2 linked regions of the Draconibacterium halophilum genome follow. The protein of the gene in region 1 binds, or shares a complex with, the protein of each later gene. Links are inferred from orthologs where the notes say so. Each region holds a gene or a part of one and is shown in the gene's direction. Other genes may lie near its edges.

What was found. Proteins that work in one complex are often made in the same cells at the same time.
Region 2: rplB (region 1) and G0Q07_RS04210 share a complex: the UniProt entries of both Bacillus subtilis proteins name them as parts of the 50S ribosomal subunit. The link is inferred for Draconibacterium halophilum from one-to-one orthologs.

What each region holds. Positions count from the first base shown.
Region 1 is NZ_CP048409.1:1,570,929-1,576,216, forward strand. What follows is about bases 1,156-4,011. They hold rplB (50S ribosomal protein L2), read left to right. Parts: upstream 1,156-2,199; coding sequence 2,200-2,823; downstream 2,824-4,011. Other genes in these bases: rplD (50S ribosomal protein L4), read left to right, coding at 1,156-1,676; rplW (50S ribosomal protein L23), read left to right, coding at 1,689-1,979; G0Q07_RS21390 (hypothetical protein), read left to right, coding at 2,000-2,230; rplV (50S ribosomal protein L22), read left to right, coding at 3,132-3,551; rpsC (30S ribosomal protein S3), read left to right, coding at 3,558-4,011. Also shown: fusA (elongation factor G), read left to right, coding at 1-76; rpsJ (30S ribosomal protein S10), read left to right, coding at 99-404; rplC (50S ribosomal protein L3), read left to right, coding at 427-1,056; more of rplD, read left to right, coding at 1,047-1,155; more of rpsC, read left to right, coding at 4,012-4,268; rplP (50S ribosomal protein L16), read left to right, coding at 4,297-4,719; rpmC (50S ribosomal protein L29), read left to right, coding at 4,733-4,936; rpsQ (30S ribosomal protein S17), read left to right, coding at 4,944-5,207; rplN (50S ribosomal protein L14), read left to right, coding at 5,210-5,288. UniProt on the Bacillus subtilis protein: One of the primary rRNA binding proteins. Required for association of the 30S and 50S subunits to form the 70S ribosome, for tRNA binding and peptide bond formation. It has been suggested to have peptidyltransferase activity; this is somewhat controversial.
Region 2 is NZ_CP048409.1:1,043,827-1,047,980, forward strand. Bases 1-2,938 are described here. They hold G0Q07_RS04210 (type B 50S ribosomal protein L31), read left to right. Parts: upstream 1-1,306; coding sequence 1,307-1,570; downstream 1,571-2,938. Other genes in these bases: G0Q07_RS04205 (GNAT family N-acetyltransferase), read left to right, coding at 1-1,150; lon (endopeptidase La), read left to right, coding at 1,835-2,938. Outside these bases: more of lon, read left to right, coding at 2,939-4,154. UniProt on the Bacillus subtilis protein: While neither of the L31 paralogs is essential, this protein does not seem to function as the main L31 protein.

The sequences.
Region 1 (5,288 bases):
CCATTATGCCGAAGTGCCACGAGGTTTGGCCGAGAAAGTGTTGACAGATGTACAAGGAAGAATTGATTTATTATAATAATTTGTAACAATTTTCTCTTATGAGTCAAAAGATCAGGATTAAGCTAAAATCGTACGATCACAACTTGGTAGACAAGTCGGCTGAGAAAATCGTTAAAACCGTAAAAACTACAGGTGCTGTAGTAAGTGGTCCTATTCCACTTCCTACTCATCGCAGAGTTTTCACCGTTTTACGTTCAACCTTCGTAAATAAAAAATCGAGGGAGCAATTTCAGTTGTCATCTTACAAACGTTTGATCGACATTTATAGCTCAACCGCTAAAACAATCGACGCATTAATGAAGCTGGAGCTTCCTAGTGGCGTTGAAGTAGAAATTAAAGTTTGATAATCTAAAGTAGTCGAAAAAAATGGCTGGTATTATTGGAAAAAAAATCGGAATGACATCCGTATTCAGTGTTGAGGGGAAAAACATCCCATGCACTGTGATTGAGGCCGGACCTTGTGTAGTTACACAAGTGAAGACGGCAGAGACCGACGGCTACGAAGCGCTTCAGTTAGCTTATGGCGAGAAAAAAGACAAGCACGCCACTAAAGCTGAAGTTGGCCACTTTAAAAAGGCTGGTGTTTCACCAAAGCGCAAAGTAGTAGAGTTTCATAACACCTATCAGGAAGAGTTTGAAATGGGACAAGAGATTGATGTTAGCATCTTCGAAGAGAAGGACTATGTTGATATCATCGGAGTTTCAAAAGGTAAAGGTTTTCAGGGTGTAGTAAAACGTCACAATTTCCGTGGTGTTAATGATGCTACACACGGTCAGCACAACAGGCTGAGAGCACCTGGTTCTATCGGTGCATCATCATGGCCTTCACGCGTATTTAAAGGTATGCGTATGGCTGGTAGAGACGGTGGTAAGACAATTACTATCGAAAACCTTGAAGTAGTAAAGATTATTCCCGAGAAGAATGTAATAGTGGTAAAAGGTTCGGTACCTGGCGCCAAAGGTTCATACTTAATTATTAGAAAACAATGGAACTAAGTGTACTGAATATAGAAGGAAAAGAAACCGGAAAGAAAGTCACTTTAAACGACCAGATTTTCGGTATTGAACCCAGCGACCACGCCATTTATTTGGATGTAAAACAATACATGGCTAACCAACGCCAGGGTACAAGTAAAACTAAAGAACGGGCTGAAATAACAGGAAGCACCAAAAAGATTAAAAGACAAAAAGGTACCGGTACGGCACGTGCAGGTAGTATCAAGTCTCCTTTATTCCGAGGTGGTGGTACTATTTTTGGTCCACGTCCGCGTAACTACGGTTTCAAGCTGAACAAAAAAGTAAAGCATTTGGCCCGTAAATCAGCTTTAACTTACAAAGCAAACGATAAGAGCATCGTTGTTATTGAAGACTTCAATTTTGAAGCTCCGAAAACAAAAGAGATGGTAGCCTTACAAAGTAATCTGCAAATAGCTGAAAAAAAGGCACTTTTCGTTTTACCAACTGAAAATAATAACATATATTTGTCGTCGCGAAATTTGCGAGACGTATCGGTTGTAACTGCTTCTGAGTTAAGTACTTATCAGATTTTGAATGCAAAAGCGATTGTGCTTTGCGAAGGATCTGTTGCGAAAATTGAAGAAGCATTTAAACTTTAACGGATAAAAAAAATGGAAATATTAGTAAAACCATTAGTTACAGAAAAAATGACCGACCAGTCGGAACGTTTTAACCGTTACGGTTTTGTGGTAGCTCGCGATGCAAGTAAACCTGAAATTAAAAAAGCGGTTGAAGATCTTTATAACGTTTCGGTTGAAAGCGTGAATACCATGGTTTATGGTGGTAAAGTAAAATCGAGATACACCAAAGGCGGTATTATTACCGGTAAAACAACAACTTACAAAAAAGCTATTGTTACTTTGGTTGATGGAGATAGTATTGACTTTTATAGTAATATATAATCGTATAATTAATTAGTATTATGGCAGTAAGAAAACTGAAACCAGTAACTCCGGGTCAGAGGCACAAAGTAATTGGTGCTTTTGATACCATTACTGCATCTACGCCTGAAAAATCATTGTTGGAGCCCATTAAAAAGTCCGGTGGTCGTAATAACCAGGGACGTATGACAATGAGGTATATAGGCGGGGACATAAACGCAAATACCGTATTATCGACTTTATGCGCGATAAAGACGGTGTTGCAGCTGTAGTCGATTCAATTCAGTACGATCCAAATCGTACTGCTCGCATCGCGCTTCTGAAATACGAAGACGGTGACAAACGTTACATGATTGCGCCTAACGGGTTGCAAGTTGGCCAAACTGTAAAGAGCGGTACTGGAATCGAACCTGAAGTTGGGAATTGTCTTCCCCTGGCTGAAATACCTCTGGGTACTTTGGTACACAACATTGAACTTCATCCCGGACAGGGTGGAGTTATGGCGCGTAGTGCAGGTGCATACGCACAATTGACCTCACGTGAAGGTAAATACGCAATTTTGAAATTGCCTTCAGGCGAATCTCGTATGGTACTTACGTCCTGCAGGGCTACAGTAGGTACGGTTGGAAATACAGAACATATCGTTGAGAAATCGGGTAAAGCCGGTCGCTCGCGTTGGTTAGGAAGAAGACCTCGTGTTCGTGGTGTAGTAATGAATCCTGTCGATCACCCAATGGGTGGTGGAGAAGGTAAAAACTCAGGAGGACACCCAAGATCACGAAATGGTATGCTTGCGAAAGGTTATAAAACCCGTTCGAAGAAAAAAGCTTCCAACAAGTATATTGTAGAACGTAGGAAAAAATAAAGAGGAATAAATTATGAGTCGTTCATTAAAAAAAGGCCCTTTTATCGATTTCAAGCTAGAACGTAAAGTTGTAGCGATGAATGAATCGAACAAAAAATCGGTTGTGAAAACCTGGGCTAGAGCATCAGTAATTTCTCCTGATTTTGTAGGACACACTATTGCAGTACATAATGGAAACAAGTTCATCCCGGTATATGTCACCGAAAATATGGTGGGACACCGTTTGGGCGAATTTGCTCCAACCCGTACATTCAGGGGCATGCTGGTAATAAGAAAAGATAGGCATTAATATTTAAAAAGTAAGTACAATGGGTGCCAGAAAAAGACTAGCAGCAGAGAAAAGAAAAGAAGAGAAAAAACAACAATATTTTGCTGTTTTAAGAAACTGCCCTACATCTCCAAGGAAAATGAGGTTAGTAGCCGATATGATCCGTGGAATGGAGGTTAATAAAGCGTTAGATGTATTGAAGTATTCTTCAAAAGAAGCATCGCGCAGGGTAGAAAAACTTCTGCTTTCGGCCATCGCCAATTGGCAGGCTAAAAACGAAGGAGTTCGTTTAGAAGAAAGTGAACTTTACGTATCACAAATCATGGTAGATTCAGGTCGTATTTTGAAACGTTTACGTCCGGCTCCCCAGGGTCGTGCACACCGTATCAGAAAACGCTCGAATCACGTGACTATTTACGTAGACAGTAAAGAAAGTGTTGTTGAAGAAAACCTTAATTAATAGTACATGGGACAAAAAGTAAATCCGATAGCAAATCGTTTGGGTTTCATCAAAGGATGGGATTCAAACTGGTTCGGTGGTGATAATTACGGCGATAAGCTGGTTGAAGACCAAAAGATCAGGAAATACCTGAACGCTCGTTTGGCCAAAGCCAGCATCTCAAGAATCGTTATAGAACGTACCTTGAAGCTGATCACCATAACCGTTCATACTTCGCGACCAGGTATTATTATTGGTAAAGGAGGTCAGGAAGTTGACAAACTGAAAGAAGAATTAAAAAACATTACCAAAAAAGAGGTTCAAATCAACATTTTCGAGATCAAACGTCCTGAACTGGACGCTAAGATCGTTGCAAATAACATCGCACGTCAGCTTGAGGGTAAGATTGCTTACCGTAGAGCTGTTAAAATGTCCATCGCTTCAACCATGAGAATGGGAGCCGAAGGAATCAAGATTTTGGTTTCGGGTAGGTTAAACGGAGCAGAAATGGCACGTGCCGAGATGTATAAAGACGGCCGTACTCCGCTACATACTTTGCGTGCAGATATTGACTACGCATTGGCAGAAGCATTAACAAAAACCGGACTTATTGGAATTAAAGTTTGGATTTGTAAGGGTATGGTATATGGAAATCGCGACCTTTCTCCTAACCTCGGACAAAAGTCCGGACGTGGTGGAAACAGAGGTGGTGGTAACCGCAACCGTCGTAGAAAATAGTGGTTTAACACTCATAATCTAAAAAAGGATGTTACAGCCAAAAAAAGTAAAATTTAGAAGAGTACAAAAGGGCCGAATGAAAGGTAACGCACAACGCGGAAACCAATTGGCATTTGGTTCATTTGGAATAAAGTCGTTGGAAGAGTCGTGGATTACCGGTAGGCAAATTGAAGCTGCCAGGGTTGCGGTAACACGTCACATGCAACGTCGTGGACAAATTTGGATCCGAATATTCCCCGATAAACCGATTACCAAAAAGCCAGCCGAAGTAAGGATGGGTAAAGGTAAAGGTGCTCCTGAAGGATTTGTTGCTCCGATAGCTCCGGGCCGTATTATTATTGAAGCTGATGGTGTTCCGTTAGGAATGGCTAAAGAAGCTTTAAGACTAGCAGCTCAGAAACTACCGGTAAAAACAAAGTTTATGGTTAGACGTGATTATGTTGAAGAATAAAATTAGGTGAATCATGAAAGTAAGTGAAATCAAAGAAATGGCGATCAACGAAATCGTTGAGCGTCTGCAGATTGAAAAAGAAAATCTTGTTCGCCTAAGAATGAATCATGCCGTATCGCCGCTTGAGAATCCTAACAAAATTAAGGAAACTAAAGCAGCCATTGCACGCTTGAATACAATTCTTCGCGAAAGAGAATTAAACGAAAATCAGAAGTAATTCAACGATGGAAAATAAAGTAAGAAATCTCAGAAAGGAGAGAGTCGGGGTCGTTGTTAGTGATAAAATGGACAAATCGATTGTGGTTGCTGAAAAACGCAAGGAAAAGCACCCGATCTATGGTAAGTTCGTTAACAAAACTACCAAGTTTCATGTCCACGATGAGAAAAATGATTGCAACATTGGCGATACAGTAAGGATTATGGAAACTCGTCCTTTAAGTAAAACCAAGTGTTGGAGAGTAGTTGAAATAATTGAAAGAGCTAAGTAATCATGGTACAACAAGAATCAAGATGTTCAGTAGCCGATAATAGTGGAGCAAAAGAAGTTTTGGTGATCCGTGTATTAGGCG
Region 2 (4,154 bases), 530 kb from region 1 along the record:
TGTAGACAAACGGACAAAAAAACAATTTCACCAGGTACCGAACATCATTTATAAGAATGATCCGAACTGGGCCGCTCCTTTGCAGGGGATGGTTGAAGGAATTTTCGATCCAAAAAAGAATAAGACTTTTCGCAATGGGAAAGCCATTCGCTGGGTTTTGGTTGACGACAATGACAATTTAATTGGCCGGATTGCTGCATTTATAAATTTCAACCTCGCAAAAACATACGAGCAACCAACAGGTGGCTGTGGTTTTTTCGAGTGTATTGATGATCAGGAAGCAGCAAATTTACTATTCAAAGCGGCTGCCGATTGGAATACGGAAAATGGTATGGAAGCCATGGACGGGCCGATAAATTTTGGCGAGAATTACGTAAACTGGGGCTTGCTGGTTGATGGATTTATGCCACAGGGATTTGGCATGCCCTATAATCCAAAATATTACGAAAAGCTTTTTCGCGAGTTTGGTTTCGAGGTTTATTTCGAGCAGTATTCTTTTCACCTCGATTATACCGTTCCGTTTCCCGAACGTTTTTGGAAAATTGCCGGCTGGGTAGCTAAAAAACCACAATATCAGTTTAAACATTTCGATTTTAAACAGGCTCATAAGTTTGTGAAAGATTTCTGTACGGTTTATGATGCAGCCTGGTCGTTTCACGAACATTACAAACCGCTTGATCCGGACGATCTTCACGATTTTCTGACAGAGTCGAAAGCGATTCTCGACCCCGAGATGATCTGGTATGCGTACGCTGATGGTAGGCCGATTGCTGTGTTTGTGATGATTCCTGATATTAATCAGCTACTCATAAAACTAAATGGAAAACTGAATTTGCCGGGTATTTTAAAGTTTTTTTACTACAAAAAGAAAAAGGTAATTAACCGTACCCGAATCTTCCTGATGGGGGTAGATCCGAAATTCCAGCGAGCTGGAATTGAATCAGGGATATTCTGGCACCAGGAACAAATAATGAAAAAGAAATCGCACCAACATTATAAAGAAGTTGAATTGTCGTGGGCGGGTGATTTCAACCCGAAAATTATTGCCATATACGAGGCAACAGGCGCTAAAAAGGCCAAAACACATTACACAATGCGGTATATGTTCGACCGGAGTAAAAAGGTGACAAAAGCACCATCGATCAGTTAGGATTAACAACTTGTTTAAGAAGCAAATAAATAGAGTAAGTTTTTGGAAAGTTGCAAACTATATATATCTTTGCAGCCCGAAAATTAGAGTAGAAATATAAATTTTCGAATGGATTGCACAACGAGAGTGTAACCATTCAACAAAAAATAAAGCAAAATGAAAAAAGAAATTCATCCAAAGGAATACAGACTGGTAGCTTTTAAGGACATGTCGAACGGACATACTTTTATTACCCGCTCTACTGTTGATACAAAAGAGAAAGAAACTATCGACGGTGTTGAATACCCGATTTATAAACTGGAGATTTCAAACACTTCTCACCCGTTTTACACAGGTAAAACCAAACTTGTGGATACTGCAGGACGTGTTGATAAATTCATGAACCGTTACGGGAAACACATGGAGAATAGAAAGAAATAATTTTTCTTACAGATATAAGGAAAAGCATTCGTCGAATAGATGAGTGCTTTTTTTATTTCTAAAAGCTCAGAAATGTCTTGTTCCGGGATGTTTTTGTGCAATTTTGTCGGTTGGTTTCCCGAATTCCGGTGAACAATCCGACAATGTAAGCAGTCTGTGTAAATGGCATGGCAATTGCTTTATTGTACCCCGCACATAAAACCGGCAATGTTTTGCCCGTTCTGCGTAATTAGCGACAGAATGTCATTATAATTAATAAGAAACATGGGTAAATATAAAAATACAGCTTTTCAAAAAATGTTCGGATCGGGAATGATGGATAACGAATCAGACTTTCTTCCAATTATTGCTGATGGCGATGACAAGGATTTAAAGAATGTGGAAGTACCGTCAGTTCTTCCAATTTTGCCCTTACGTAATACCGTTTTGTTTCCGGGGGTGGTTTTACCAATTACCGTTGGTCGCGAGCGATCGTTAAAATTAATTCGCGATGTAAACCAGGGAAGCAAATTACTGGGTACCGTTGCGCAAAAGGATTATACGATTGACAAGCCCGAAGCAAGCGACTTGTACGGAATAGGTACGGTGGCCGAAATTATGAAGGTGTTGGAAATGCCCGACGGATCGACTTCTGTAATTATTCAGGGAAAACGACGATTTCGAATTAATGAGTTTGTAGACGAAGATCCTTATTTTAAAGCATCGGTTGAACCGTTGACTGATATTACTCCTGAGGACGACAATGAGTTTAATGCCATTGTTGGATCGTTGAAAGACTTGTCGATAAAAGTTGCGCAGTTTTCGGCCAATGTGCCGCCCGAAGCAACTTTTGCCGTTAAAAATATCGAGAATTCAACTTTTCTGATCAACTTTATTTGTTCGAATACCGACATAAATGTTGACGATAAACAAAAGCTGCTGGAGATTGGAAGCCTGAAAGAACGTGGAGTGCAAGCCATTAGCTTTTTGGTGAAGGAAGTGCAGATGCTGGAGTTGAAACAGGATATTCAGAAAAAGGTGAAAACCGACATGGACAAGCAGCAACGCGATTTCATGTTGAACCAGCAAATGAAAACCATTCAGGACGAGCTGGGAGGTAATCCGGTAGAACAAGAAATAAATGCTTTAAAAGAAAAGGCAAAAGAGAAAAAGTGGAACAAAGATGTGGATGAATTTTTTCATCGCGAGGTGGAAAAACTGGGCCGATTGAATCCGGCAGCCGGCGAATATTCGGTACAGTTCACTTTCTGTCAGACTTTGCTCGATTTGCCCTGGAACGAATATACCAAAGATAATTTCGACCTGAAACATGCCAACAAAGTGTTGGATGAAGATCATTACGGTCTGGAGAAAGTGAAAGAACGTATGCTTGAGCACCTGGCCGTGTTGAAATTAAAAAACGATATGAAAGCGCCGATTCTTTGTTTATACGGCCCTCCGGGAGTTGGAAAAACATCGCTGGGGAAATCGGTTGCACGCGCTTTAGGGCGAAAATATGCACGAATGAGTTTAGGTGGGTTGCACGATGAATCAGAGATTCGCGGACACCGTAAAACGTATATCGGTGCAATGCCGGGGCGTATTATACAAAACGTAAAAAAGGCAAAATCATCGAATCCGGTGTTTATTCTGGATGAGATCGATAAAGTGTCGAAGCACTTTCATGGCGATCCGGCTTCAGCGCTGCTTGAAGTACTCGACCCGGAACAAAACGGCGAATTTCATGATAACTACATCGAACAGGATTACGACCTGTCGAAAGTAATGTTTATTGCTACAGCCAACTCACTGAGCACAATTGCACCACCATTGCGCGATCGATTGGAGTTGATTGAGGTGAGTGGTTATCTTGTAGAGGAAAAGGTAGAGATTGCAAAACGTCACCTGATTCCAAAACAGTTGGAGAATCATGGTTTAACGAAAGGGGATATTACTTTTCCTAAAGAGGTTATCGAGTTGATTATTGATGGCTACACCCGCGAAAGTGGTGTGCGTGAACTGGACAAAAAGCTGGCGAAAGTTGTTCGTCGGATTGCTAAAAAAATTGCTTTTGAGGAAACCTACAATAAAAAGCTGACCAAAACTGATGTGCGCGAATACCTTGGTGTAACCGAGTATTCAAAGGAAAAGTACCAGGGAAATCACTTTGCCGGTGTTGTAACCGGTTTGGCCTGGACTGCTGTAGGTGGCGAGATACTATTTGTGGAAACCAGCCTGAGCAAAGGAAAAGGAGCGTTAACGCTTACCGGAAACCTGGGCGATGTAATGAAAGAATCGGCAATGTTGGCACACGAGTATTTAAAATCGCATGCTTTCGAATTGAATTTAAAACCCGAGGTATTCGAGAAATGGAATGTGCATGTACACGTGCCCGAAGGCGCTATACCAAAAGATGGTCCGTCGGCCGGAGTGACAATGGTAACATCGCTGGCATCGGCATTTACACAACGTAAAGTCAAGAAAAACCTGGCAATGACTGGAGAGATAACCTTGCGCGGAAAGGTACTTCCTGTTGGAGGTATTAAGGAGAAAATTCTTGCTGCAAAACGTGCCGGAATTACTGAGATTATTCTTTCAGAACAAA